DNA from 3 places in the Tritonibacter sp. SIMBA_163 genome. Region 2 is predicted to be linked to each of the others. Evidence: riboswitches for the same ligand, from Rfam matches in the RefSeq annotation. Region 2 holds a riboswitch; each other region holds the start of a gene.

The links. A riboswitch is a leader RNA that binds a small molecule or an ion and turns the genes downstream of it on or off. The one in region 2 is predicted to bind cobalamin.
Positions count from the first base shown of each region.
Region 1: another riboswitch for cobalamin. It lies ahead of R0J92_RS07460 (hypothetical protein); the one in region 2 lies ahead of R0J92_RS01335 (DUF1636 domain-containing protein).
Region 3: another riboswitch for cobalamin. It lies ahead of R0J92_RS19805 ((2Fe-2S) ferredoxin domain-containing protein); the one in region 2 lies ahead of R0J92_RS01335 (DUF1636 domain-containing protein).

Region 1 is NZ_JAWJBP010000003.1:112,347-122,071, forward strand. Features, by position in the region: gene R0J92_RS07450 (DNA polymerase III subunit gamma/tau) at 1-1,524, opposite strand, end outside; gene R0J92_RS07455 (dual specificity protein phosphatase family protein) at 1,777-2,307, shown strand; gene R0J92_RS07460 (hypothetical protein) at 2,389-2,787, opposite strand; cobalamin riboswitch at 2,909-3,150, opposite strand; RNA gene ffs (signal recognition particle sRNA small type) at 3,273-3,371, opposite strand; gene R0J92_RS07470 (5'-nucleotidase C-terminal domain-containing protein) at 3,447-5,345, opposite strand; gene nudC (NAD(+) diphosphatase) at 5,618-6,601, shown strand; gene R0J92_RS07480 (SRPBCC family protein) at 6,672-7,139, shown strand; gene R0J92_RS07485 (putative bifunctional diguanylate cyclase/phosphodiesterase) at 7,360-9,423, shown strand; gene R0J92_RS07490 (pentapeptide repeat-containing protein) at 9,615-9,725, opposite strand, start outside.
Region 2 is NZ_JAWJBP010000001.1:290,833-300,557, forward strand. Features, by position in the region: gene R0J92_RS01300 (cobalt-precorrin-6A reductase) at 1-589, shown strand, start outside; gene cobJ (precorrin-3B C(17)-methyltransferase) at 586-1,362, opposite strand; gene R0J92_RS01310 (precorrin-2 C(20)-methyltransferase) at 1,359-2,090, opposite strand; gene R0J92_RS01315 (precorrin-8X methylmutase) at 2,107-2,736, opposite strand; gene cobG (precorrin-3B synthase) at 2,738-3,901, opposite strand; gene cobN (cobaltochelatase subunit CobN) at 3,898-7,143, opposite strand; gene cobW (cobalamin biosynthesis protein CobW) at 7,294-8,328, opposite strand; gene R0J92_RS01335 (DUF1636 domain-containing protein) at 8,345-8,827, opposite strand; cobalamin riboswitch at 8,936-9,173, opposite strand; gene cobO (cob(I)yrinic acid a,c-diamide adenosyltransferase) at 9,226-9,725, shown strand, end outside.
Region 3 is NZ_JAWJBP010000025.1:15,795-25,519, reverse strand. Features, by position in the region: gene R0J92_RS19830 (GMC family oxidoreductase) at 1-730, opposite strand, end outside; gene R0J92_RS19825 (methyl-accepting chemotaxis protein) at 1,016-3,187, shown strand; gene R0J92_RS19820 (ABC transporter ATP-binding protein) at 3,199-3,993, opposite strand; gene R0J92_RS19815 (FecCD family ABC transporter permease) at 3,983-4,969, opposite strand; gene R0J92_RS19810 (ABC transporter substrate-binding protein) at 4,991-5,923, opposite strand; gene R0J92_RS19805 ((2Fe-2S) ferredoxin domain-containing protein) at 5,910-6,629, opposite strand; cobalamin riboswitch at 6,716-6,931, opposite strand; partial or broken gene R0J92_RS19800 (histidine kinase N-terminal 7TM domain-containing protein) at 7,153-9,387, opposite strand.

The DNA of each region.
Region 1 (9,725 bases), on a different contig from region 2:
AGCAGGGGTGAATTCGATCCGCCCGGGTTGGTAGGACACCAGCCGCACGCCGCCTTCGACCTCGACAAGCAGTTTCACGTCGCGGTGTTTGCGGATCAGCTCGATCACATGTTCAAAACTCGGATACCGCGCCAATGCACTGTCGAGGCGCGGGGCCACTGCGGCGGCCTGCCCGCCCCCTGCCGACATCGTATGCCCGCCATTGGGGCCACCGCCGGGGGCGCCCTGCGGCGGGGCGGAGGCGTAAGCCGGAGCCCCGCCCCCCCCGCCCGCCGCAGGCGACCCCATGCCCTGCATGGGGTGTCCGCCGCCTGGACCCGGCGGCGGAGGCGGCGGTGTATCCTGCAGCTTGCGCACGAGTTCTTCGGGCGAGGGCAGGTCGGCGACATGGGTCAGGCGGATGATCGCCATCTCTGCCGCCATCATCGCATTGGGTGCGGCGGCGACTTCTTCCAGCGCCTTCAAGAGCATCTGCCACATGCGCGTCAGTACCCGCATCGGCAGGCGGCTGGCCATGTCCTGACCGCGCGACCGCTCATCCGGGCTTATGGTTGGATCGTCGGCGGCATCGGGCGTGATCTTCACCACCGAAACCCAATGGGTGATCTCGGCCAGATCGCGCAGCACCGCCATCGGGTCGGCGCCCTCGGCATATTGCCCGGACAGCTCCGTCAGCGCCGCCGCCGCGTCGCCGCGCAGGATCATGTCCATCAGATCCAGCACCCGGCCCCGGTCGGCCAGCCCCAGCATCGCCCGGACCTGCTCCGCCGTCGTCTCACCCGCACCATGGCTGATCGCCTGATCCAGAAGCGAGGTCGCATCGCGGGCCGAGCCTTCGGCGGCGCGGGTGATCAGCGCCAGCGCATCCTCGGCGATTTCGGCACTCTCGGCCCCGGCGATCTTGCGCAGCAGCGCGATCATCACCTCCGGCTCGATCCGGCGCAGGTCAAATCGCTGACAGCGCGACAGCACCGTCACCGGCACCTTGCGGATCTCGGTGGTGGCAAAGATGAATTTCACATGCGCCGGCGGCTCCTCCAGCGTCTTCAACAGCGCGTTGAAGGCGGAGGTCGACAGCATGTGCACCTCATCGATGATGTAGATTTTGTAGCGGGCCGACGCCGCACGATACGCCACACTGTCAATGATCTCGCGGATGTCGCCAACCCCGGTGCGCGAGGCGGCGTCCATCTCCATCACGTCCACATGGCGCCCCTCCATGATCGCCAGGCAATGCTCGCATTTGCCACAAGGCTCCGTGGTGGGGCCGCCGGTACCGTCCTCGCCGATACAGTTCATGCCTTTGGCGATGATCCGCGCGGTGGTGGTTTTGCCGGTGCCGCGAATGCCGGTCATGATGAAGGCCTGAGCGATCCGATCCGCGGCAAAGGCGTTCTTCAGCGTGCGCACCATGGCGTCCTGACCAACCAGATCGGCAAAGGTCTCGGGCCGGTACTTGCGTGCCAGAACCTGATATTGTCCGCCTTGCGGGGCGGGGGCGGTCTCGGGGCTATGCTCGCTCATGAGGGCCTTTCGGATGGTCTTTGAGGGGCGCTGCCCGGATTCGTGGACGGCGCCGAAATGATCCCGTGCAAACTAAGCGGCACCGCGCGCTTCGTCCACCGCTGTTGCGCGGCCTGCGTGTTACAAGGCGCACACTGAGCAGGGTGAATCTGGCCGCGTGCAAAAAAGGCTACCGATCAGCTGCTTGCCGAGGCTATGGTATCTTGTACTGTATCGCGGGTTTAGGGTCGCGCCTCCCGGGGGGGAGATTAAATGGTGAGTGCTTCTGAACTGCAGCCGCACCCGGCTGCGCAACCTCTTGTGCTTCATGCGCTGTCGATTGGTGACGGCATTCTTGCGCTCAGCCAGGCACCTGGGGCAGGGGGCGATTACGCTGGTGATCTTCGACTGATCGGAGAATGGAAACCCTCGATCGTAATCTCGATGACCACCCGCGTGGAGCACGTCATCCTGGGGGTCGAGAATATCGGCAGCGATCTTCAGGGGCTCGGCAGTCGTTGGTTCCACTTGCCTGTGGATGATTTTCAAACCCCTGGCGACGACATGCAGGATCGCTGGGCCGATGTCAGCGCGTTGGCGCGTCAGGCGATGTCAGGTGGCGGTCGAGTGCTGGTGCATTGCAGGGGCGGCTGCGGGCGCTCCGGTATGGTTGCCTTGCGATTGATGATCGAGAGCGGGGAGCGCCCGGATGCCGCATTGGCACGATTGCGGGCGCAGCGCCCCTGCGCTGTGGAAACCGATGCGCAGTTGATCTGGGCCCAAGGGCTTCGCAGCGCCCCTTAGTCGCGCGATGGCAGCTCTAGCTGATCGGCAGGGCTGGATGTTCGCGTGGAGCGGCAGGCGCTCTGGCCGGGTCGCGGGAGGCTACATCGGCACAATGGTTTCGGCGCGTGTCAGGCTGAGGGGCCGGGCTTCACCAAAGGCGCGCGGCACCTCTGCCGCACTGCGGGCCGACAGATCGGCCATGTCCGGCGACAGCATGGCATCGGCAAACCGGTCCAGTGTTTCGGTCTCGGTGGTCGCTGAGACATCACAGAACACCCGGATGCGATCATGACTGGCGGCGAACCGCGCCGGACAGGCTTTTTCACAGCCGTCGAGCTGGCTATCGCCCGAAATCTCAAAATCGTCACGGGTGACGGCCCGTGCGCGGTCAAGCGCTCCGGCAAGGGCACGCAACATACGCTCTGCCGCCGGGCAGGGGCGGCCCAGATGCATACAGGTTGTCGCCACAAAATCATGTGTCTGTTCGGGATTTTCCATCAAAGTGCCCTCCGCACAAAGTATCATGTCGGGGCGGTGCGGCAGGAGAGACCGTTGGCAGCGGGGATGCAGTGAACCTGCGGCGTGCCATCAGACCTCATCCAGGACACCCCGCCCGGTTTCAGGTTCTTTCGGTGATGGCAGGTCTCCTGACTTGCGGGTCGCTGCGTGCCGGTCCTTCCCGGTCCAACTGGCCGCCTTGGCCTCTGGAACCAGTGGTCATACCGGGTTGCTCGCCGCTTACAGTTGCGGGGGCAGTCATGGACTTGGGTCTGGGTCTGTTACCCGTCGCCTCACCATGTTCCCTTTTCATTCCAAACAGCCAAAGCGGGCCGGCTGGAAACCATCACCAATATGGGTAGCGAGCTGCCCGCCGAGTCGTCAACGATGTTATCGCTGCAGCTGCATAATACTCGCACGCAGGCGGGCGAGAGATACGGCGGGGTCTTCTAAACACAAAACCCCGCCAATGGCGGGGCTTCGTGAAGTGAGAGGTTGGACATCGACCCAAGCGGGGCTCGTTGTGGCTGCTTCCTTCCGGACCTGACCAGGTTGGCGAGGCGCTTGCCCGCGCCAACCCCTCGAATCCCGATATAGGGAAATGATGGAATGATGACAACCCGGCGCCGTGGGATTCCTGGCAGGTCTGCCGTGTCCGTTCAGAGATCCAGGGTCAGCGACAGGAAGCCGCTTTCCATTGCCGTGGCGCTGGCGGCGACGTGGTCCGGCAACTCGTAGAGGAAACTGCGTGCGCCGGGGCCGGTGATGGCGACCGCCTGCACCCCTAGGTCAGGACGGAGCTGCCAGGGGTAGGGAAGTGTTGCCAGCGGGTCCTTTTGCACTGCACCGGTCACATAGGCCGTGACCGCATCCCGGATCATCATCGGCGCAAGTTGCAAGGTCGGAGCGTCCTCCAGCATGCGGAAGTTGCCCCCGCCACTGCTGCGATAGCTGTTGTAGGCAACGGCAAACAGTTGGTCCTGTCGCAGGGGTGCCCCATTCCAGCGCAGGTCCCTGACACGTCCCGGCGCATCGCTGACCGGTCGCCCGTCCGCATCAAAACGCGCGGGGGCGGTTGGGTCGATCTCATACTCCAGCCCAAAAATCACATCGAAATTATGTCCCGCACGATCCGGGTTGGCCAGCAGGGTCCCTGGCATATCCGGGGTCAGCTGATTGAACAGCCCGGCCGACATTTCCAGCCAGTCCGTCAGCTGGGCACCGTTGACAATCACGCAGCGCAGCTCGTTCGGGTAGATATAAATGTCGGCGACATGGCGTCGGGACACCTTGCCAGCGGGCACATGCGTATAGTTAAGCGGCCCGGCCCGCCCGCCGAATTTCGCCGGTGCCACAGCGGAAAGAAGCGGCAGCTCAGCATGCGGTGAAGCTTCGAGAAATGGGCGAACCGCAGCGGCCTGCGCTTGTGCCGTCAACGCCAGAGCCCGATCCTCTCCAAAGAAGGTGAAGTAGGAATGATGCGGCTTTGACAAGGTTCCAACCGGGGTTGCCATATCGGCGCGGGTGCGGGTGTGCGCCGTGGCAAGGCCTGCGACCATCTCTGGCGCTTCGGGTACGAGCGGCTGCAGACCTTTTGACGAGCGGGTGCTCACCGCGCGCAGGTCACAGGTCGCATGCTGCACCTGCCAGCCGTCCGCGGTCTGCTCCAGAAACAGATCCACCACGCCGAGGTGAGAGCCGCTGGAGCCGGGCATCACAACAGGCACGCCCAATCCGTCCTCGGAACCATTGGCCGAAGGCAGCAGCAGATGCGTGTGCCCGCCGACCGCAGCATCGAGGCCTGGCAAGTGTGAGAGCGGGCGCAGGGCGTTCTCCATTCCGGGCGCGGCCTGGGCTGCCGCAAGCCCGGTATGCGCCAAGGCGATCACCACGTCAGCGCCCGCTGAACGAAGCGTTGCAATGGCAGCGCGGGCGCTGTCGACCATATCGTCGATGCGCACACGCCCTGCGAGGTGGTCGGCATCCCACAACAGGGTTTGCGGTGGCAGGACGGAGAACAGGCCGACGCGCACCTCGGGCGCATCCGCCGCAGCGCCCGGAATACGGCGCGACAGGATCAGGTGCGGTTTCACATGCAATGCAACGTCAGGCGCGCAGGGGTGTACGTTGCTGCAAATCGCAGGGCACGGCAGCGCGCGCAATGCGCGGTTCAGCGTGTCGAGGCCAAAATTGAACTCGTGATTTCCCAGTCCGACTGCATCATAGCGCAGTATATCAAATGCGTGGATGGCAGGCGGAGGTGCGTCGGGGTTTGCGGCATCAGTTTCCGCCAGTGGTGAGCCCTGAAGCCAATCGCCATTGTCGACAAGCAAGTCGATGCCGCCTTCTGCCGCCACTTCGGCACGCGCCTGGGCGATCAGACTTCCAGTCCGGCTCAGACCGATGCCCGGATGAGGGGTGTCCGCATAATAATCATGGCCAAGGAGGTGACTGTGTACATCAGACGTCGCAAGCAATCGGAGGCGCGCTGGCACCTCTGTCACGTCTTCATCGGCCCCATTCGTCCCTGTGGGGCCTTGGTCGGATCCAGTCATCATGCGCCATTCATCGCCAGTCGTCGGCACCGTTTGCCACCATGTCCGGGGCGTTCCGGGGCTTCTCGAATTAGTTAACGTCGAGAAGAGCAGGCTTAAGCGTTGCGCGGAACCCTCACGTCGCGCTTTTTTCGAGTTTTTGTGAAGCGTGGCATTTTTGCTTGAGTCGCTTCGGGGAATGCGGCATCGCCTGTGTAAAACACCGTGTTGTCGCCGTCGCCCGCATCGAGGCAGGGCGCGAGAACCCGGTGTGACATGCAAACAGCGAGGCAGGTATGAAACGGGCAGAGCAAGTCACATTCGGCGGTAGCGGCCTGGATCGCGCAGCCCATCTGCGGACCGTTCCCGAAGAGCTGGATCGGATATGGTCGACAGCGGAGGCGTTGGTTGTACTCCTGTGGCGGGGCAAGCCGCTTTGCCTGCATGATACCGGACAGGATCATGCGGCGGGGCTAGCGTTTCTGCCAACCAGCCACCCGCTGGTGGCGCAGCGGCGGGCAGAGGCAATCTTTCTCGGGCGCGGTGCGCAGGCCGCGGGGTATTTTGCCCTCGATCTGGGAGAATGGGAGCCGGAAGAAGCCGACTTGTCTACGCTTGATACGTTTCTCGATCCCAGCGAACAGCGTCACCCCGATTTGCCATCGACCCATGTTTTTGCAGAGCTGCGGGCCGTGATGACACGGCTTACACCGCGACAGGCGGAGCTGGCGGCGACCGCGAAGGCCTTGCTGGGTTGGCATGCAACACACGGGTTTTGCGCCTGCTGCGGTGCGGCCAGCCGGATCGAGCAAGCCGGGTGGCAGCGTCGGTGTCCAAGTTGTGGCGCAGCCCATTTCCCGCGCACTGATCCCGTGGTGATCATGCTGATCACGCGGGGGGATAGCGTGTTGCTGGGCCGCTCACCTGGCTGGCCAGAAGGGATGTATTCGCTTCTGGCAGGGTTCGTCGAGCCGGGGGAGACGCTGGAGGCCGCCGTGCGGCGCGAGGTTCTGGAAGAATCCGGCATCCAGGTTGGCGACGTCGGGTATCTTGCAAGCCAGCCGTGGGCATTTCCAATGTCATTGATGTTCGGCTGTCACGGCGTTGCCCTGAATGATGAAATCGCCATTGATCCGTCAGAAATCGAAGATGCGATCTGGTTGACCCGTCAGGAGGTCATGGATGCGATCGCCGGCGACCATCCAAAAGTGCGCGCGCCACGCAAAGGTGCAATTGCGGGGTTTCTATTGGAAAACTGGGTTGCGGACACACTCGGGTAACCGACATAGTTTAGGAATGTCCGGCGGTCGCACTTGCGGCTGGTTGTAACGCTACGGAGCTCCATCGCTTATGCATTTCGAAACCAAAGAAGACACAGATTGCCCGATCCAGGACCTGTTCGTGGCAATTTCGGATTTTGAAAGCTTCGAACGCTCCGCGATTCGGCGTGGTGTTGATGTGCAACGCCATGGCGACACTGCGGCGCCACGCGACGGGTTGTACTGGGATGTCACTTTTAACTTTCGCGGGTCAGAACGCCGGGTACGGATTGATGTCGCCGACTACGACGTTCCAAACACGATTTCCTTTGCAGCGGTCGGGAACGGCATGAGCGGTGATCTGAAGGTGGACTTGATGGCGCTGTCTGCGCAACGGACGCGGATGACCGTCCGGGTGGATCTTAAGCCCAAGACCCTGGCGGCACGTCTGCTGCTGCAATCGCTAAAACTGGCGCGTAATAAGCTTAACCGCAAATTCCGCACGCGCGTGGCCGAATTTGCAAGGCAGACCGAAGAGCGTCGGGCCCGATCTGCTTGATGTGCAAAAGAAAACACCTGGACCAGCAGGGCCGCCTGCGCTTGGACCGATCAGTATATTTGTGAGAGCAAACCTCGGGGCTCTGACCCTAGGCCAATTTGTGGCTGAAAAAGACTATATTTGTATGCATTTTTTACGCCTTTCCACAACCGATTAGAACATTTGTTAAGGAGCGTACCTCAGGGTCGGAGCATGGACGGCACGGCCTGAGGAAACACAAATGTACCGCTTGTTGGACTGCATCACGCAGGAACACCACTATGGTCTTGTCGCGGTCGCGGCCCTGATCTGTATCGTCGGCTCGGCCCTGTCCGCGCATATGTCGACACGGTTGACCCAATGGACCGGAAAACGGCGTCTGGTGCAGCTGCCCTTGGCCGGCTTGGTCACGGGTGCCACGATCTGGTCGACCCACTTCATCGCGATGCTGGCCTATGAGCCGGGCTATGACCACGCATATGAGCCGGTACTGACCGGGGTGTCGCTTCTAGTCGGAGTGCTTGGCTCGCTAGCCGCCAACGCGGGGCTCGCCTTCGCGCGCGGTGCGGTTGGACCGATCTTGGCGGGCGCGATTTTCGGGCTGACAGTCTCGGCGATGCACTACGTGGGGATGCAGGCCTATCAGCTGCCCGGCACCATCGACTGGCGCTTGGGAACTGTCGTGGTGTCAGTGCTTCTGGGCATCGGGTTCGGGGCGGCGTCCTATTGGGGGATCGCCAGACAGCGGAGCGGATTGCGCGGGCGGATTTTGCCTGCGCTGCTGATGTGCGTTGCGATCTGTCTCATGCATTTCACCGGCATGAGCGCGATCGAAATACGTCTGGATTCTGCTGTCGAGGTGCCGCCAAAGGCCATGTCTGAAGCGGCAATGGCGATGCTTATCTTCGGTGTCACCGGGATCATCCTGCTGATTGCGGTCGCCTCCGCCAGCATCGAGGTGAATATGGAGGACGAGACCCGCAATCAGCTGCAACTTGCGGCGATGCATGATCCGCTGACCGGCTTGCGCAATCGCATGTGGCTTACCCGCAGGCTGGAAGCCCTCAAACTCCGGCTGAACGAGAACGAAGTCGCACGGGTTGCCATCATGACCATCGATCTCGACCTCTTTAAGGAGGTGAATGATGTCTATGGCCATGCTGTTGGCGATACCGTGCTGATGCAGGTCTCGCAACGCCTGACCCGGCAGCTGAGCGAGGGGGAGTATCTTACCCGAATTGGGGGCGACGAGTTTGTGGCCATAAAAGAGGGCTTTCGCCGTATCGAAGAAGTGCTGAGCTTTGCCGAGCGTATGCATGCTGAAATCATCGAGCCGATTGATCTTGAGGAGGTCTCGCTGCGGGTCGGTGCGTCCATCGGAATCGCCACGACGCTGGAGGATGGCCGCGATCCCGAAGGTTTGCTGTATAAGTCCGATGTCGCCATGTATCGGGCCAAATCAGAACCGGACACGCCCATCTGCACGTTCAACGCAGAGATGGATCGCAGCAGTCGTGAAAAGACCCAGATGGTGCATGATCTACGTCTGGCACTTCAGGGGGATGAATTCGAGCTGGTCTATCAGCTGCAGAATGCGCTTGAAACGTTGGCGCCCGTTGGGTTCGAGGTGCTGCTGCGCTGGAACCACCCGGTGCGTGGTCGGATCTCGCCGGATGAGTTCATTCCGGTCGCGGAAGAAACCGGGCTTATTCGCGATATCGGCCGATGGGTGCTGCGCGAAGCCTGCCGTGAAGCCGCCAATTGGAGTCGCCCCTTCAGCGTTGCCGTGAACGTGGCGCCACAACAATTGGTGCAGCCTTCCTTCATCGAGGACGTGATGGATATCCTGATGGAAACCGGCGTCAGCGCAGAGAGGCTGGAGCTGGAGATCACGGAGGCAAGTATCATTGACGATCAGGCGCATACCCTAAAGGTCATGCACAAGCTCAAGGCGCTTGGTATCCGTATCGCCATGGATGATTTCGGCACAGGGTATTCATCGCTTGCCACGTTGCAGGCCTTTCCGTTCGACAAGATCAAAATCGACCGCAGCTTTGTGCAGGATGTGCACAAGGATGCGCAGCGGGCCGCTATCGTACGCTCAACCCTGCTTCTTGGCGCGGCGCTGGACATTCCGGTGCTCGCCGAAGGGGTCGAGGTCGAAGACGAGCTGCACTTCTTGCGCGGCGAAAGCTGCGCCTCCGTGCAGGGCTTTTACTTTGGTCAGCCGATGACACGCGATGATATGCGTTTGATCGCCTGCGAGCAGAATGAGGATACCGAGACGGCGACGCATGTGGCCTGACGCCTTTGTTTAAGAGGAAATCGGGCCTGATCTGAATGTGGCTTGGTCTTCACATCCTGTCCACATCCGGCATGCGCGGTTGCGCCAGGCTGGCGGGAGGCCTGCGCACTGAAATTGGGCCTTACGCGGGCCTCCTGCGTCGTTGCAGATCGCACTCACAAGAGCCGATGTCACTGAGGGTGCGGCGCGCGCTACAGGACCGTCAGTCCAAGTTGGCCCAGCAGATCAGCGGCCTGTCGCTTTGAGATCACGGCCCCTGCGAAACGTCGGGCATCCGTGAGCTTTACTCCACCCAGATCGGC
Region 2 (9,725 bases):
TGGCGGTGTGGCGGGGCTGGCGGAGTATCTGCGCGCCGAAGCCATCACCCATGTGGTGGATGCAACACATCCCTTCGCCGCGCAGATGAGCACCAACGCGGTGCAGGCCTGCGCCGAGGTTGGGGTGGAACTCGTGGCGTTGGAGCGCCCGGTCTGGGTGGCACAGGCCGGCGACAGCTGGTGCCATGTGCCCGATATGGAAGGCGCGGTGGCAGCGCTGCCGCAGGCGGGCGCGCGGGTGTTCCTTGCCATCGGCAAGCAGCATGTGGCGGAGTTCGCGACCAAACCGCAGAACCACTACCTGTTGCGGCTGGTCGACCAGCCTGACGCACCGCTGGCCTTGCCTGAGGCCACCGTGGTTGTGGCCCGTGGGCCGTTCGAGGCCGCTGGCGACGAAACGCTGATGCAAACCCACGCCATCACCCATGTGGTCGCCAAGAACGCCGGTGGTGCCGGGGCGGAGGCGAAGCTGATCGCCGCCCGCGCGCTTGGCCTGCCGGTGGTCATGATCGACCGTCCCGAGATCCCGGCACGGCGGGTGCTGGGATCGGTTGCAGAGGTGAGGCGCTGGCTGGACCACGGGGCTTAGGTGTCCTTGCTGTCGGGCTGGTGACCGGGCGCAAACCGTGGCGTGTAGACATACGGCCCGACCCTCCGGGTCTCGCGATTGCCGACGATCACCACGGTGCGCATATCGGCCATTTCAGGCGTGGCCTCGCGCAGCGGCACCGTCAGCAGCTCCTGACCGGGTTTGGTCACGTCGCGGGCAAAGGTGATGAGGGTCTCCTCGCCGCAGGCCTCGCGCAGCACCTCCAGTGCGCGCGCGAACTGATGCGGGCGCGATTTTGAGCGCGGGTTGTAGAAGGCCATCGCCAGACCGGCCTCGCCCACCAGCTGCAGGCGGCGTTCGATCAGCGCCCAGGGTTTCAGGTTGTCGCTGAGGTTGATGGCGGCAAAGTCATGCCCCAGCGGCGCACCGATGGCGGCAGAAGCGGCGAGCATGGCGGTGATGCCGGGCAGCACGCGGATTTCCAGCGCGCGCCAGGCCTCGGGACCGGCCTCCAGCGCCTCGAACACCGCCGAGGCCATGGCGAAGACGCCCGGATCGCCGGAAGACACCACCACCACGCGGCGACCCGCAGCGGCCATCTCCAAGGCATGACTGGCGCGATCCACTTCGACGCGATTGTCGCTGGCATGCAGCGTCAGACCGTCGCGCGGCGCGATCCGCTGCACATAAGGGATATAACCCACCACATCGGTGGCCTCGGCCAGCGCGTCATGCACCTCGGGGATCACCATGCTCTCTGAACCGGGACCGAGGCCCGCGATCACCACCCAGCCTTTTTCTGCATCTGTCATGGCCGCCGCCCTTGCCCGTGCAGCAGCACGATGGAGAAATAGGGCACCTCGCCGGTCACATCCGTCAGCTTTTGCACGGTCTGGGTCGGCATGGTGCCGCGCTCGACCAGCCAGGCGTCCTCGAGCCGCCCGGCGGCCTCCAGCGCGCGGCGCAGCTTGGGTAGGTTGCGGCCGATCTTCATCACCACCAGCGCATCCGTTTCGGTGATGCGGCGGGTCAGCTCGTCCTCCGACAGGGTTGCCATCGCCACGGTCAGCACGTCATCACCCCAGGTGATCGGCTGGCCGGTGGCGGTCCAGCAGCCGGACATCCCGGTGATGCCGGGGATGATTTCGACCTGCGCGCGGCCCTCAAGGCGGGTGTGCAGGTGCATGAAGGAGCCATAAAGGAAAGGATCGCCCTCGCAGAGCACCACCACGGTGTCCGTCGCCGCGATCTCGGCCAGCATGTCGGCCCAATGGTCGTAGAAGGCGGCAAGCTGGCGGTTGTACTCGGGGTCGGAGAAATGGATTTCCGTGGTGACGGGATATTCCATCGGATATTCGGTGACGCCCTCGGGAAGGATGCCCTCGACGATGGCGCGGGCCTGTCCGGCGCGCCCGGCCTTGCGGAAATAGGCCACGTGGGAGGCGGCTTGCAGCGCGCGCCAGCTCTTGACGCTCATCAGTTCGGGGTCGCCGGGGCCGAGGCCTGCGCAGATGACTTTGCCTGTTGCGGGGGTGTTCATGGTCATTCCTTGCCCGTCATTCTTTCCAGGAGGCCAGCGCGTTCACCGCCGCGACGGTGATCGCAGAGCCACCCAGACGCCCCTGTACGATCATCGACGGCACCGGCAGATCCTGCATCAGGGCCTCTTTTGATTCCCGCGCGCCGACAAAGCCCACCGGGCAACCGATGATTGCGGCAGGGCGCGGGCAGGCGGGATCTTTCAGCATGTTGAGCAGGTGAAACAGCGCGGTCGGGGCGTTGCCGATGGCGACCACGGCGCCGTCGAGTTTCGGGCGCCAGAGTTCGAGGGCGGCGGCGGAGCGGGTGTTGGCTATCTCGCGGGCCATCTCCGGAACCTTCGGGTCGCGCAGGGTGCAGATCACCTCGTTGTTCGCAGGCAGTCGCGGGCGGGTGATACCTTCGGAGACCATATAGGCATCACAAAGGATCGGTGCGCCTTTGGCAAGTGCTGCGCGGGCGGCCTCGGCCATGCCTTTGGAAAAGCTGATGTGCTCTTCCAGCCCCACCATGCCGGCGGCGTGGATCATGCGCACGGCGACCACCTCCTCGTCCTTGGTGAACCGGTCGAGGTCGGCCTCGGCGCGGATGGTGGCAAAGCTCTCGGCATAGATCTTGGCGCCATCGGTTTCATAGGTGTGCAGCATGTCAGGGGTCTTTCGTCAGAACGTCTGGCGCGGCGCGCAGGGCGCGGGCGGTCAGGCAGGTCAGGGCGGGACGGGCCTCGGCGCGCCCGTTGCGAATGAGGTCAAACGTGTCGGGGCCGGTGGCCGTCAGGGTTACATCGGCGGGTTTGGGGTGGGCACAGCCCTTGGCGCAGCCGGAGACATGCAGGCGGGTGCGCGTCGGCAGATGTGGCGCCAGATTGCGGGCCAGATCGCGGGTGGCCGCACGCGCCTGCAGGCAGCCGGGCGCGCCGGTGCAGGCGGTCACTTGCAGGCGCGGATCGGTTGCGTCCAGGATCAGCCCGGGCAGGGAGGCGATGTCGTGTGCATCTTCGATCAGCAGCATGCGCCAAGGAGTCAGGCGCAGTGGCCCAGACTCGGCGAGGGCGGCAAATGTCGCAGCCGGGATCTGGCCGAATTCCAGCGCGACCAGCTGGCCGCAGGCGGTGAGCCCGGGCGTTGCGGTATAGGCGCCCCTTGCGACATTCGCGCCATGCGATGCCGGTGGGCCGCGGCGCGCAATCAGCCGGTGCATCCGGCCCCGCCCCTCGGGCGCGCCGCATTGCTCCAAGAACCAGCGGGCGAGCGCAAGGGCCGCGTCGGCCGCGCTGTCCTCGGTCACCGGCAGAGCCACATCCGCGCCGTCTGCGCGTATGCTCAGATCGGCGCCCGCGCCTTCGATGCGAATGTCGGCGGCGATATCCTGCAAGACCGGGGTATTCCCGGCGTCCACTGCAAAGCCGAACTTGCCGGGCAGGCGGAGGTCCGAGGCCGTCGCGAGCGCGTCACTCAACGCCTGCGCGATGCGATGACTGCGGTCGCCGTCGCGCCAGAACGGCGACAGCAGAATGTTGCGGCGCGCCTCAAACGCGGCATCGCGGTCTACCAGACCGAGTTGTTGCAGCGCGGCGATCAGCTCTGCGTGGGCTTCGGGGCGGACACCGCGCATCTGCAGGTTGGCGCGGGCAGAGACATCCAGCACCCCGTTGCCGAAACGCTTGGACAGTGCTGCCACAGCTCTGGCCTGCGCCGGTGACAGCCGACCGAGCGGCGCGCGGATGCGGACCACCAGACCGTCGCCGGACATCATCGGACGCAGGGCGCCGGGGCACCAGCCGTAGACCTTTGGCGTGGTGGGCGCGCTCATGCGGCCCCCTCCAGCGTGGCGAGGATGGAGTTGCGGCGAGTGACCCACAGACCCGCCTCGCGCAGCGCCTGAAACCGATCCCGCATCGCCTGTAGCGCCGCCGGGTTCTCGCGTTCCAGAAAATCCACCAGATCCTCGCGGCCCAGCGTGGCCTCGAAGTAGAGGTCGAACAGATGCGCCGGCACCACTTGGGCCAGATGTGCAAAGGCGGCCATGTGATCCAGCGTTGCCGCAATCTCGGCGCCGCCGCGAAAGCCGTGGTTCATCATCGAGGTGGCCCAATGCGGATCAGAGGCGCGGGCGCGGGTGACGCGGGCGATTTCCTCTTGCAGGCTGCGGGCCTGCGGGGTGTCGAGGCGCGTGGCGTCCATGTGGTAGAGCGACGGCGCCTCATGGCCCAGCCGGCTCATCGCGGCGGCAAATCCGGCCTCATGGGCGGCATAATCCGAGGCCACCAGTACGTCTGTCTCCGCTAGATCCTGCAGGTGCACGAAGCTGTCGGCGCTTTGCAGCCGGTCCTCCAGCGCGGCGCGGGCCTCATGGATTTCGCCTTTGGCGTCGATGGCATGCGAGGAGGCCTTGAGCCAGGCCTCACCCGCCGCCGCGCGGGCCTCGTCTGAGTAGTCATCCAGATGCGCGGTCATGTTGAGGCCGTACTGGCCTGGCTTGGGACCAAAGACGCGCGGGGTGGCGGTCAGATATGGGTTGTCGCCGGGGTCTTCCTCGCGCGCGGAGAGCGCGGCGGCGGCGGCCTCGAACATCTGGGCCAGACCGGGAAAGACGTCACGAAACAGGCCGGAGACCCGAAGGGTGACATCAATGCGGGGACGGCCCAGCAGCGCCAGCGGAATGACCTCGAAGCCGGAGACCCGCTCGGAGCCTTCGTCCCACAGGGGGGCGAGACCGGCAAGATGCAGCGCCATGGCAAACTCCTCACCGGCGGTGCGCATGGTGGCCGAGCCCCAGAGATCCACCACCAGCCCGCGAGGCCAGTCGCCATGGTCCTGCAGGTGGCGGCGCAGCAGCTCTTCCGCCAGCTTGACCCCTTGCGCCTGCGCCGCCCGCGAGGGCACCGCGCGGGGATCCGTGGTAAAGAGGTTGCGCCCCGTGGGCATCACGTCCGACCGGCCCCGATAGGGGGAGCCGGAGGGGCCGGGCGCGATCATTCGCCCTGCCAGCGCCTCCAGCAGGCCGCGCATCTCGGCGGCGCCATGATCGCCGCTACCAAAGATATGCAGACCCTCGCCGTATTGGCTTTCCTTGATGTCGCAGACAAAGCGGTCGATGCGGGTGATCGCCTCTGCTGCCGAGGCCTCGGCGGGGATGTTCAGGTCCGCTTCGACGCCGCTGCCCTGCGCCTCGGCCCGGATGTCGGCGATCAGCCTGTCGCGGCGGGACGGATCCAGACCATCGGCGGTGGAGTATTCATCCAGCAGGCTTTCGAGCCGCCCCATGCCCTCGGGCAGGGTGGTCTGGGCCAGCGGTGGTGGCATGTGACCAACTGTAATCGCAGCAATGCGGCGCTTGGCCTGGGCGGCCTCGCCGGGGTCGTTGACGATGAAGGGGTAGATCACCGGCATAGATGCGCAAAGCGCCTCGGGCCAGCAGGCCGCGGACAGCGCCACCGCCTTGCCCGGCAGCCATTCCAGCGTGCCATGGGCGCCCACATGCACCAGCGCGTCGGCCTGGGTCTGTAGCCAGAGATAAAACGCGACATAGCCATGCCGGGGCGTGCGGTCGAGGTCGTGGTAGTCGTCCTCGCGCAGGTGGACATCGCCGCGCTCGGGCTGCAGGGCGATGAGCGCCTTGCCCGCGCGCAGGGCGCGGAAGTGGACCATGCCGTCGTGGATGGCCGGATCATCCTCCGGTGCCCCCCATGCCGCATGAAGGTCATTGCGGAGGCTTTCGGGGAGGGTCTCAAGTGCTGCGCGATAGTCGGCAATAGGCCAGCTCAGCACCTCCTGCGAGAGGCGCGCACCAAGATCATTTTCCGGCGTGACATCATAGCCCTCTGCCGCGAGGGCAGCGAGGATCGCACTGGTCGAGGCCAGCGCATCCAGCCCCACCGCATGGGCAAGGTTGTAATCGCGGCCGGGATAGGTCGAGAGCACCAGCGCCAGATGTGTTTCCGCAGGTTTGGTCCGGCTGAGGCGCAGATGTGCTTCGACCCTGTCCAGCGCCGCAGCGATACGATCCGCATCGGCGCGGTGGATGAAGCGGGAATATTGCAGATCCGGGTCGCGCTTGGTGGGGGATTTGAAGCTGACGACACCGGCAAACAGTCGCCCGTCCACCTCGGGCAGCACCACATGCATGGCGAGGTCGGCAGGCGATAGGCCGCGGTCGGCCAGATCCCAGTCCTTGCGCCGGGCGGTCGATAGCGCCACCTGAAACACCGGACAGCCGGTGAGGCTGAGCGGCGAGGCGCTGCCATCACGGCCCTGCGCGGAAAAGGCGGTGGCGTTGATGATCGCTGCCGGATCAAGCCGAGGCAGCTCGGCGCGCAGCCAGTCTACCGCCTCGGGCGCCTTAAGGCTGGGCGCAAAGACGCCAAATGCCGCATAGCCCCGCTCGCGCAGCTGCGCGATCATCGCATCGATCGGCGCGGTGTCGGCAGAGGTCAGGTAGGAGCGATAGAAACTCAGCAGAACCAGAGGTTTGTCCTGTTGCGGCAGGTCGCTCAGCACACCGTGGTCGGGATCGTAGTAGCCAAAATCGGGCACGGTCTTCTTGCCGGTCACCGGCCCGGCATAAAGCCCCGCCGCCAGCGCCAACTGCGCCAGCGCGGCCTGGGCTGCCACCGCACCGCCCGCATCACACAGGCTTTGCAGCCGGCGCAGGGTGGAGACGGGCAGGGTGGAGAGTTCGTCCAGTCGCGGATCTTCCTGCCCGTCGGCGGGCAGGATCGCCAGCGCGATGCCCTTGCGCCGGGCCAGATCCTGCAGCGTGGCCAGACCGTAGGACCAGTAGCTCTCGCCGCCGATCAGACGCACCAGAACGCCCTTTGCGCCCTCCAGCGTCTGTTCCGCGTAGACATCGACCGAGAGCGGATGCTTCAGCGCCACCAGATTGGCAAGCCGAGTGGAGGGGAGTTTGCCGTCCGCGCGGTGCCAGCCCGCCGCAAAGGCGCCGAGATCGCTGTCGGAAAAGGACAGCACCACCAGATCGCCGGGGGTCTGCCCGACGTCATAGGGGGTGTCTGTTTCTCCGAGCCCGTGGCTTTCGCGGAAGACGACGTGCATGAGGTTGGTCCGCTTCGTTCAAATCGGAGAGGGCAGCGTCCGACCCTGGGTGGGTGCGAAGCGCCCTCCCGGGGGGAGGGTCGGGCGCTGCCCGGCGTGTCCGCCGGGCGGGACCTCATGGCGAGAGGTCAGCGCCCTTGGTGTTGAAACTCAGGCTCCGAGATCGGCGTGGATGCCTGCTGTGTCGATGTTATCATGCTCGGCGATTACCACCAGCTGGGTCTTACGCGGCTGCGCCCCCCAGGGTTGGTCATATTGCGCCCGCAGGCGTTCGCCCACGGCCTGTACCAGCATGCGCATCGGCTTTCCTTCCACGGCCACATAGCCCTTGACGCGCAGGATGTTGCGGGCGCGGGCCATCTCGATAATGCGAGTTTGCAGCGCTTCGGGATCGGATACTTCGCCCATTTCGACCACGATGGACTCAAAATCGTCATGTTCGTGGTCGTGGTGGCCGTCATGGTGGCTTGGGCGCGCGTCGAGATCGTCTTCGGCGGCAGCGCCAAGACCTAAGATCACGCGCGGATCGATCACCCCTTCGGTCATCGGCAGGATCGGCAGCTTGCGCGGGGCCTCGGCTTCGATCACGGCGCGGGCCTTCTCGACGCCCGCCTCGCCGGCCAGATCGGCCTTGGACAAGAGCACGATATCGGCGCAGGAGATCTGGTCCTCGAAGACTTCGGACAGCGGTGTTTCGTGATCCAGGCTCTCGTCCGCCTCGCGCTGGGCCTGCACGGCGTCCAGATCGGGGGCGAACTGGCCCTTGGCGACGGCTTCGGCATCGGCCAGGGCGATCACCCCGTCCACGGTGATGCGCGAGCGGATGGCGGGCCAGTCGAAGGCCTTCAGGAGCGGCTTCGGCAGCGCCAGACCGGAGGTTTCAATGACGATATGCTCGGGCGGTTCCGGCAGCGCCATGAGGCTCTCGATGGTGGGGATGAAATCATCGGCCACGGTGCAGCAGATGCAGCCATTGGCCAGTTCCATGATGTTCTCCGCCGGGCAGCTCTCGTCGGCGCAGGATTTCAGGATGTCGCCATCGACACCGGCGGTGCCAAATTCATTCACCACCACGGCGAGGCGCTTGCCTTGCGGGTTCTGCATCAGGTGACGGATCAGCGTGGTCTTGCCGGCGCCGAGAAAGCCGGTGATGACGGTAACGGGGATCTTGTTCAATGTGCTCATGGTCGGCCTTTCAAGGTCAGTCCTGCGCCAGTGCGGCAGGGGGCATTTCTGTGGGGGCGTCGGAGCCCTCGGACGAGGCGTTTGATGCCGCCGCCGGGGACAGCTCGACCCCGGGCATGGAGACCGGCGGGATGCGGGCGATCGACTGCTTGCGGAACACCACGGGGCGTTCGCGCCAGGGCACAAATCCGGTGTCGGTGGCGGCATAGGCGGCAGCGCCTGCGAGGATGTCGTCCAGATGGGTGTCGGGGTCGAGATCGCCGTAGATATAGCTCCAACGCTCCGGCCCGCCGGAGAGATGCAGCGTGCAGCTGCGGCTACAGGCGGAGAGGCATTCGACGCCGCGCACGGTGACGCCCTCGGGCAGGGGGGCGCCTGCAAGGCGATCCGCAAGGATGCGTCCCGGGCGGATGGCCTCCGGGTCGGCGCCTTCGGGACGGCAGGTGGTGCAAACGGTCAGGACAACCGGCTCCGGGCTCTGGCTGGGGGTGTCTCCCATGCGGCCTTGTCTCCTCCTTTTGGGCGGAAGCGGGGCCGGGCCAGCAAGGGGCACCGACGCCATGGAGTGACGGCAAGCCCTCGACCGGTCGCGGAACACCCCGTCCGCCGGTTCAAAACGCGTGTTGGCAGGTCTCCCGGCTTGCGGATGCCAGGGCGGATCTGCCCTGACGGTCATCCCGCCTTCCCGGTGCGACCCCATCGGGGTGTGCGCCAGTGGCGTCGGGAGACCTCTCCGGTCACGGTCGCGGGGGCGGCTGTGCTTGAGGGCGCGCGGGACGCCCATGTCACATTCCCTCTTCGCCCGAAGGGTGTCATCTTCGGGAACCAACGAAATTCCCTTGCGCCATGGCGGCACTCTTTGTCAAGACATGGGGTCAGACAGCAGGAGTGACCCCCGTGAGCGACGAGACCACCGCAAAGACCGAAAACGACATCTCTGAGGAGGAAGCGGCGCGCCACGCCTCCAAAATGGCGAAGAAGAAGGCCGCCCGCGACCGGATGATGAAAACCAAGGATGGCGAAAAAGGCCTGATTATCGTCCACACCGGCCCCGGCAAGGGAAAATCCTCCTCGGGATTCGGCATGGTGATGCGCTGCATCGCCCATGGCATGCCCTCGGCGGTGGTGCAGTTCATCAAAGGCGCCTGGCAGACCGGCGAGCGCACGCTGATCGAGGAGAATTTCGCCGATCTGTGCCAATTCTACGCCATGGGCGAGGGCTTTACTTGGGAAACGCAGGACAAGGCCCGGGATATCGCCGCCGCTCGCGCCGGCTGGGAGAAGGCCAAGGAGATGATCCTGGACGAGCGCAACACCATGGTGTTGCTCGACGAGATCAACATCGCGCTGCGCTACGAGTATCTGGATTTGCAGGAGGTTCTGGAGTTCCTGGTGGA
Region 3 (9,725 bases), on a different contig from region 2:
TCCTGCCCTGCCTGAATTCGACGCAGGTGGCGGTCTTGTTCTCAAACAGGATTCTTGTGGCCTGCGCCCGGGTCAGCACGGTCAAATTCGGACGTCCCATCACCGGGTGTAGATAGCCCGCCGCCGCCGAGCAGCGCTCCCCGTTGCGGGCGGGATCGTGGAACTGGGTCACCTGGTAGTGGCCTATCCCCTCGTTGTCGCCACGGTTGAAATCTTGCGTCCGGCGGATCTGCAGCGCTTCACCGGCCTGAACAAAAGCCTCGGTGACCAGACGGGGCGCTTTCTGCTGACTGACCTGCAGCGGACCCTGCTCCCCATGCAAGGCATCGTCGCCCAGCTCGTTGTTCTCGGCCCGGCGGAAATAGGGCAGCACATCCTGCCAGCTCCAGCCGGGGCAGCCGAGGTCGGCCCATTCGTCATAGTCCTGCGCATGGCCGCGTACATAGAGCATGGCGTTGATCGCGCTCGACCCGCCCAGCGCCTTGCCCCGGGGCTGATAGCCGCGCCGCCCGTTCAAACCGGCCTGCGGCACGGTCTCAAACCCCCAGTTGTTGATCTTCGGGCGCCCCGGCAGCATGGCGACAACCGCTGCTGGCACCCTTACCAGAAGGCCGTCGCCCTTCCCGCCCGCCTCCAGCAGACAGACCGAGGTTGCGGGATCTTCAGAGAGGCGCGCCGCCAGCACCGATCCTGCAGATCCACCGCCGACAATCACGTAGTCGAACTCCATGACATTCCTCCTCCGCCACGCGGCACACAGCTGCATCTCCCCTGCGCTGATCAGCACGCAGAAGGTGTGCCCTGTCCACTTTTACGGTGCGTCAGGGAACCGAACCCTCCACAACCACTGTTTGGAAAACTTGAAATCCACACAGGGGCGCTTTCCACGTTTGGCTACAATTCCACTGAAAACCATGCCTCCCACTGTCTACGAGAGGTTCACATCAGAACGATAGCTTAACTTATTCTCGATATAAAAATGACATCGAAACTGTACATGAGACTCGCGATGCCCATGAGTATCTCCATCCGTACCGCAATCCTGTCCATCGTCGGACTGGCGGCCCTTATCATGTTTTCCCTGATCGGCCTGTCCTTTTACACACACGATGCGCGCGACGGCCACCAGACTGAAATCGAAAAAATTCAGGAACTGGATGCGACGATCGTGCAGCTGGAACTGGCATTCTTGCAGGCACGCCGAGCGGAAAAGGACTTTCTCCTGCGCTTGGGCGACGCCGATGTCGCGCGGCACGCGGATGTCATTGCACATCTGAACGAGACACTGCTTTCTGCACAAACACAGTTGGGCGAGCTCAATGGGTTGGACCAGTCCGCGGCAGATCTAACGGCTCTTCAAACCGCCGTGACCGCCTATGCGACCAGCTTTGCCGATGTTGTGGAGAGCAACAGGGCGCTCGGCTTTGATGAGACAACCGGACTACAGGGACAATTGCGTAAGGCAGTTCACGAGGTCGAGGAAAGCCTGAAGAATACAAGCTATCCGGAAATGCAGGTAAAGATGCTGATGATGCGCCGGCATGAAAAAGATTTCATAATGCGGCAGAACACAAAATACCTGGACCGGCTAAACGCACGGGTTGACGAATTCCGCAACTTCCCGACCTCCTACTATGATAGCGCGGACCAACAGGCGGAAATCGAGCAGCTCCTGACCCACTATCAGGATAGCTTCAGCGCCTATGTCAAAGAGACCCTCAGCGCAAAACAGCTGACCGAAACATTGTCTGATCGATATGCTGCAGCAGAACCGATCCTTGCCGGGATTTTGCAAAATATACATCAGCGTCGAGAAGAGGTCGTCATCACCTCAAAGGCGGCGCAACAGGTTCTGGTGCAACGCGCGGCGGTCGCAGGTTTGATTGGGCTTGCCATATTCGTGACGCTAGCCTTTACCCTCGCTCAGAAGATTGCGAAGCCCTTGCTGCGCGTGCAAACAGTTCTGGAAAAAATGCTGGCTGGACAATTCGACGAGGAGACCCCTCGATCCGCCATCAGAGAAGTGAAGGCTGTCTGCAAAGCAATCGAGAACTTTCGGAAGGGACAGCAGGAAAAGGACCGTCTTTCTACCGAAATTTCCAAAGTCATAAGCGCCTGTGCGGAAGGGGATTTCTCACTGCGCATTCCGATAGAGGATGACAGCGGGGACTTCGCCGTGCTTGGCCATGGGGTCAACGCGATCGGCGACGTGGTAGAACGAGGTCTTGGCGATGTGCGGTTCACGATCAATGCCCTATCTCAGGGTGACCTGACAGAACGCATGCCGGACAACCACAAAGGCGTGTTCTCGGAAATATCAAGCGCAGTGGACGAATTGAGCCAGACACTTACCGGGGTGATCAAGCAACTTGCCGAAAGCAGCGTCACACTGAACCACACGGCCAACGAAATCGCATCCGCTTCGCTGGATGCCTCCAAACGGGGTGAGGACTCTGCCGCATCTCTGGAGGAGACTTCAGGTGCGATGCAGGTATTGAGCGATGCCGTGAAAGGCACGGCGTCCAATTCAAAGCAAGCGCATGCCTTTGTACAGGACGCACAAAATCGGGTGAACTCCACGCTTGTCGTAGCTGAGGAAACCACCGCCTCGATCAACCGAATTCGCGAGGCTTCCGAGGCCATCAGCAAGATCACCGATATGATCGAGGGCGTGTCGTTCCAGACAAACCTCTTGGCGCTGAATGCGGGTGTCGAAGCCGCACGCGCCGGCGAAGCAGGCGCGGGATTTGCAGTCGTTGCATCTGAAGTGCGAGCTTTGGCGCAGCGCTCTGCCGATGCCACCGAGGAAATCAACCAGTTGATCCGTCATAGTTCCAACGAGGTGACCCAAGGCGTGGAGCTTGTCAGCCGCACCGGCATAGAGCTGAACGCCATCAAGGAAACGGTCACGAACATGGTGACGATGGTGGACCAGATCGCGGCCGCCACTGTGGATCAGTCAAGCAGCCTGACAGAGGTCAATTCCGCAGTGACCCAGCTTGATCAGAGTTCGCAGCAAAACGCTGCCATGCTCGAAGAAACAGCAGCATCAGCACAATTGTTGCGCAACGAAGCCGCAAAACTCGTGGCATCCGTCAAACGCTTCAAGATCGAACAGGATACGCCGCGTTCTGCTGGTGCCGACCAAGGTTGGGATGAGATGCACCGCTCCGACAAGGTCGCCTGAAGGGCGCAGCGCTACTCAGCAACATGCATCAACGGCGCGGGGGCGGACCTATCTTCAAGGACCGGCCCCTCCAGTCTGAGACTATGCCCCTCCAGAACACCGTCCACCCGATAGTAGCGGCACAGGACATCTCTGGTCAAAACCGCGGCAGGCTCTCCCTCCGCGACCAGAGCGCCATCACACATCAAATGCACATAGTCACAGTAGCGCGCAGCGATACCGAGGTCATGAAATGATACGATGGCGGTACGTCCTCGCCGCTTCACCTCATCGAGCAAGCGCAGCTGGTAATGCAGATCCAGATGGTTGGTTGGCTCGTCCAGCACATAGACTTCGGGATCACAGGCCAGAAGCTGCGCGAAGTAACATCGCTGCAATTCCCCGCCGGACAGGCTCTCGGCATCCTGCTCCGCCTTGTCGGCCAGTCCCACCAGCTGCAATGCGTCCTCTGTCGCGCGTCCCCGGTCTCGGGCGGTCATTGCGCGCATGGTCAGCCCGATTTCCACGATATCAGCCGGCGTCAACCCGGACAGTAAGCCACCGCCCTGCACCAATGCGCCAACGCGTCGGGACCATGCCGCTGGGCTGAAACCCTGCTGCGGCTGGCCATCCAGCAGGACTTCGCCTGCCTGCGGCTGCAACGCGCGGTAGAGTGCCCGCAATACGGTGGTCTTGCCCGCCCCGTTTGGCCCCAGCAGCCCATGGAAACGACCACGACCGACCGACAGTGACAGGTTGCTCACGTAGGGCAGACCTCCAACCGCAATGGAGAGATCGCGAATTTCAAGGATGGGATCAGCGGACACGTGACATACCTCGCAATATGTAGATGAACGGCGGCGCCGCCAGCAAAGCCAGCAGGACCCCAAGCGGAAGCTCTTCCGGGGCCAGCACAACCCGGCAGGCCAAGTCGACAAGGATCAAGGTCACCGCCCCCAACACCATTGCCTGAGGAATCAAAACTCGGTGACGGGCGCCCACCAGCAAACGTCCCATATGGGGCAGGATCAAGCCGACAAACCCAACGATACCCGCAACCGCGACAGCCACACCTGTCAGAGCGACGGTAATGAGAAAAACAAGGACGCGCATACGTCCCACATGCACCCCAAGCGACAGCGCACGCTCATCACCGAGAAGTGTGGCATCCAGTTTTGACGTCGTGAAGAGGGCCAAAGCCAGGGACACAAGCAACACCGCAAACAACAGCGGAAGTTCCTGCCAATCGGTCCCTGCAGCGGTTCCCATCAACCAGCCCATGGCGTTGCGAGTCGCGTGGGGATCACCGACATAGAGGAAAAACGCGGTCAATGCCTGGAACATCAGGGACACGGCAACTCCCGCCAAGATCACCACCAACGGGTCGAGAGACCTCCCGCGCCGTGTGGATAGGCCGATGGTCAACAGGAACGCGGATGCCGCGCCCAGAAATGCAATCAACGGCAACCCAAGCGTCGTCGTGATACTGGCTGGAAACCAGATGATCGCACCCACAGCCGCCGCCGACGCACCGGAGGACAACCCCATCAGGTACGGGTCGGCCATAGGATTGCGCAGCGCCGTCTGCATCAACACCCCCGCAAGCGTCAGCCCCGCACCAATCATGCCAACCGCCAGTACACGTGGGACACGCCACTGCCAGATGATCAGAGACAGACCGCGCGGGGCGTCCTCGCTCCGCATGAGAATCGCCAACCGCTCGCTCCATGAGATCTCAGCCGTCCCCCATAGGATACCGGCCGCCATCGCGAGGAACAACGCAACGACGGACAGCGGCAGCAACAGTGGCGATCCCCGTGACACTTACTTCAACCCGGCGAGTTGGCGGTTCACGGTCTCGACCCCATCAACAAATCGCATGCCCAGCAGGGTTTCGGAAAAGGGCACGGTCACGAAGCGCCCTTCTTTCACCGCCCGAAGCTCACTCAGTACCGGATCGGTCTCCATATGCGCACGCTTGTCCGCAGCCGTGGACCAATCCGCTTCGATTAACAGGATCACATCCGGGTCGGCCGCCATCACACGCTCCCACGACAAGTCCACCCAAGTACCAGGCACATCGGCGCTGATACTCTCGAGCCCGGTCAGCTTGGCCAGCAGCGCAGGGCCACCGCAGCACCCGATCGAAAACGGCGTATCGGTGCCGCTATCATAGATGAATGCCGTTTGTTCCGCGCCTGCCGGGTCCTCCTGCACCTCATCGAGACGTGCCTTCAGCCCCGTTACAAGCTCTTCAGCACGGGCTTCGACCGCGAACAGCTTTCCGACAGTTTCGATGTCATGAAAGATCGGCTCGACCGTCAGCGGAACATCCTTCGGGTGTTTGACCTTGCAGGAGGCATCCACAAGATAGGTCCCGATACCCAGCCCGTGCCACTTCTCTGCGCCGCCCAAGTTGTCCTCGGAAAACGCTGACCCAAATCCTGCAAAGAGAAAGTCTGGTTCTTTCGCCAACACCACCTCGGCGGCGGGGTATTTCTCTGCCAGCACGGGGACACTGTTATACGCGGCCCGCCATTGCTCCGGAATTGCGTCGTCCATATAGGCCGTGCCGACCAGAGATTCCTCAAGGCCCAGGGCCAACATGACTTCTGTAGCCTGCTGGTTCAGGGTTATGGCCCGGGATGGCACGCTTTCAAACGTATGAGACACGCCGCAGCTTTCGACTTTGATAGGGTCAGCGTGTGCGGCGGAAGCAAAAAGACCAAGCGGCAGCAGCAGGCTACGCAGTTTCATGGGAGACTCCAGTTTGATGGAAAATAAGTGATTCAAGCCTGCCACCGCGCGCAAGAACGGTGGCGACAAAATTCTGAATGTCCGCACGGTCCGCCATGCGATACCAGTCCCCACGCGGGTAGTGCACGATCACCGGGCCGGCGTTGCAGGGAAAAACACAGCCCGTCGTGGTGACGAGACAACTGTCCGCAAGCCCTGCCCGACGGATTTCGACTTTCAGGACGTCGGCGAGGTTTGGGGCGTCTTTCACGTGACAGCGAGGCCCCGTGCAGACCAACAAGTGGTGCTGATGAGCTGGCGGCAGGTCCCAGCCCTTGCCTCTTTCCCCCTGTGGCTTCGCAGAAATTCGGCGCATTGGCAGCTCAGCCCGGGCGACTGCAGTGATCACGCCCATGTCACTTTCTGGGCTGGCAGAGAAATACAGCTCGGGCACTGGCAGGTCCTGCCGGGCAAGCCATGCGCCTGCAGCCCCGGGAAGCCATTTCTCCAATGACTGCGAAAACGGCAACCCCACGGGCCGCAGATCAATTCGTGTTGCGCCGCGTGCGCACAATTCATCAAGAGCAGACCAGAGGCCCGCTCCTTCCGCTTCCAGCCGGATCGCCAATGCAGGACCCGCAGTTGCGCCTTCGAGCTTTTGTGCCAACATGGCAAAGCGTTGCGCGCTCACATAGGTGGCGGAAATCAGGTAAAGATACGCGTGCATACCAACCTCCTGACAGGAGACGGGTCGCTGCGGTTCATAAGACCTTTGGCATCTGTCATCACGTCCTCCGCAGGCCCACCGCCCGCTTGGTTTACAGTCGTGATGGCAGGTCTCCTGACTTGCGGATCATTGCGCTCTCGTCCCTTCCCGATCCCGGTGGATCAGTGGTGCGTGACGGGGCACTTGCCGCTTACAGTTGCGGGGGCAGTTTCGGATTTGGCGCCTCTGGGCTCCTCCTCACCGAATTCCCTTTTCATCCCACTTGCCTTTGGCGTCGGGGAACCATCGCCCCTCTCTTGCGTCAGCAGCGCAATCCCTGTCAAGCGGCATGGCGAAACTGTCGTCGTTGCTTCAGACTGCATGATCACGCGAAAATATATATGCCACGTGCGCCGAGATAGACCATTCGATCACTTCCCGGGAGAAGGTCTCGTGCACAGATAGTGGTATGGAGCCTGTTCTTGACGGTCTTGTTTGCGCAATAGGTCCTGCCCAATGCCGTCTGCCTGCCGGGTCATGCCGGTTACCGCGGCAACGCCGCCTTGTCTTCGGCGCACTGCGCGACCTTGCGGCGAACGGTTTGGATCATCTTAAGAAATGGCTCTTTGGACACCGGCTTTGCCAATACCTCATCCATGCCCGCCGACAGGTAGTGAGCAGATTGCTCCGGCATCGTATTCGCGGTCACAGCCACAATAAACCCGGGTTCGCGCCCGCCTGCCTGCTCCAGAGAACGGATCCGTCGAGTGGTCTCGACCCCATCCATTCCAGGCATTTGAATATCCATCAAGATGATATCGAACGCCAGATCCCGCGCCAGTTCGATTGCTTCTGCTCCACTTGAGACGGATTGAACCCGGCAGGATGATGAGGACAGGAACTTTTCCAAAATGAACCTGTTTGTCTTGTTGTCGTCGACCACCAGAACATCCATCACGGGCATAACGGGCAATACATCTGAGAACGCGTCAGGGCGGTTTTCGAGATCCAAGATATCATCTGCCGGGATCAAGGGCAGTCTGATTTCGAATACCGCACCCTTCGTAGCGGAAGGAGCCAGCCGCAATTCCCCCCCCATCAGATGACAAAGCTCTCGGGAGATTGAAAGCCCCAGGCCAGTGCCACCGAATTTTCGCGTATCACTGCTATCGGCCTAACGAAACGGCTGGAAGATCGCATCACGAGCCTCGTCGGGCACCCCAGGCCCGGTATCGCTGACACGCACCAATAGGGTCATGCCATCGTCAATGGCTGTGGCGCTTATCAAAACCTGTCCGACTTCGGTAAACTTGACGGCGTTTGAAACGAGGTTGTGCAGTACTTGTCGAAACCGGTGAACATCCCCGTTGATAACCTTGGGCAAGCTGTCCTCGATGTCGATGCTCAACGTCAATCCCTTCTCGCCCGCCGTTGCCGCGAACAGGGAGCCTGCGCCCTTGACGATGTCTCGCAGAACGAAGGGGCTGTTTTCCAGCACCATCTGCTCTGCTTCGATTTTGGACAGATCGAGCACATCCCCGATCGTTGTGAGCAGAACTTGCCCAGAGCCTTCGATGACCTTCAGGTATTCCTGCTGCTCGTTATCCAACACAGTGTCGCTCAATACCGATACCATCCCCAGCACGCCATTCAGTGGTGTGCGTATTTCATGGCTGACATTGGCGAGGAAATTGGTCTTTGCGCGGTTTGCTGCCTCCGCATGTGCCAGCGCTTCACGAAGCGCCTCAGCGGAACGTTCTCTCTCGGTGATGTCGACAAGAGAAACCAGCCAACCCAGTAACGGCGTCTTGGTTTGGATCGGACTCTCGATCAAAGCCGTGCGTAAATCGAAGACATGCCCGCCGAGCCTAATCGGCTTGAGGCATTGGATTTCACCTGTCTTGCAGAGGTCGCTCAACATCGGCCCAACTTGGTCTAGCTGGTCGAGGGTCATCCCCTGATGCAAAATTGGCTCCCTGAACACATTCCTTGCCGCAGGGTTTGCGTCCGCAAGGCGTCCATCCGCGTCCATCAGGATCACTGGGTCGCGAGTGGCATAGAACATGAGGGTCCGCCCCTGAGATGCGGTGTCCATCATGGAATTGTTCACGAGAAGCCAGCTCAGCGCTATGAGCGAAACTGCAAATGTGAAGGGAGTCGGATCGAAGCCGAAAACAGTTAAATCCCACGCAATATAGGACAGGTTTGCCGCCATCGGCGCCGCGGTGATGATGATCAATGCCGCCAAAAATGGGCGGATCACATTCTTTGCTCTCAGAAAAGCAAACGCGAGCACCCCTAAAGCAATCACGAGAAATATATAGAGACCCGCGGCAACAACAAAAAACAAAGGCCCATGATCAAATTCGACATAGGTGTATGCCCCCTCGGTCACAAGCCGAGTATCCACACCATAGAGTAGATGTGTCTGTGCGTTCGTGAGAGCAATCGCGCTGACCAAAATGGGCGGCGACATATAGGCAAAAAGCCGGAGCGTTCGCCTTCTTTCGCGTGTGTTTGAGGTGTAATCGCAGACAAAGAATGTCCATGCGACCGGCAGCACGACGATCCCCGGCCAAGCCGCCAGAGACCATCCAATTTTGCAGGTTTCGCCCGGTGAGGCCAAGTCTAAAACAACGGTAAAAAGCCACCACAACATCGCGGTCAAGGTCAGAACAAAGGCCAGTTGCCCTGCGAATGAGTTGTTTCGTGTGATCCGAAACAGCACAACAGAACACACCACCCATAGGGCAGCTGCAGAGCCAGAGGCCAGATTCATTTCCAAGTTTAAAAGGCAGGTCATAATCTACCTTGCCAAATCAAGTCTACAGAATGTAACGCGCGATACTTGAGTCACATTGGAGCTTTTTGGGTTAAAATGCGAGTACTGCGTAACCGTCACAAAAAACAAACGAACGTGCGCAGAATGTGAGAGAATTGCTACCGTTCGGTTAACTGGACCCGATTCCTAGATTTCAAAATCTCTTCATATTCTCGCTAGGGCGCCTATCGGACTCTTTCTGACCTGACCGCGTCTAAGGCCTATTTGCAACGAACGCTCGACGCCGTTTCATTTTGACGGGCCATTCATGAAACGCATGCAGCGCGATGGACGAG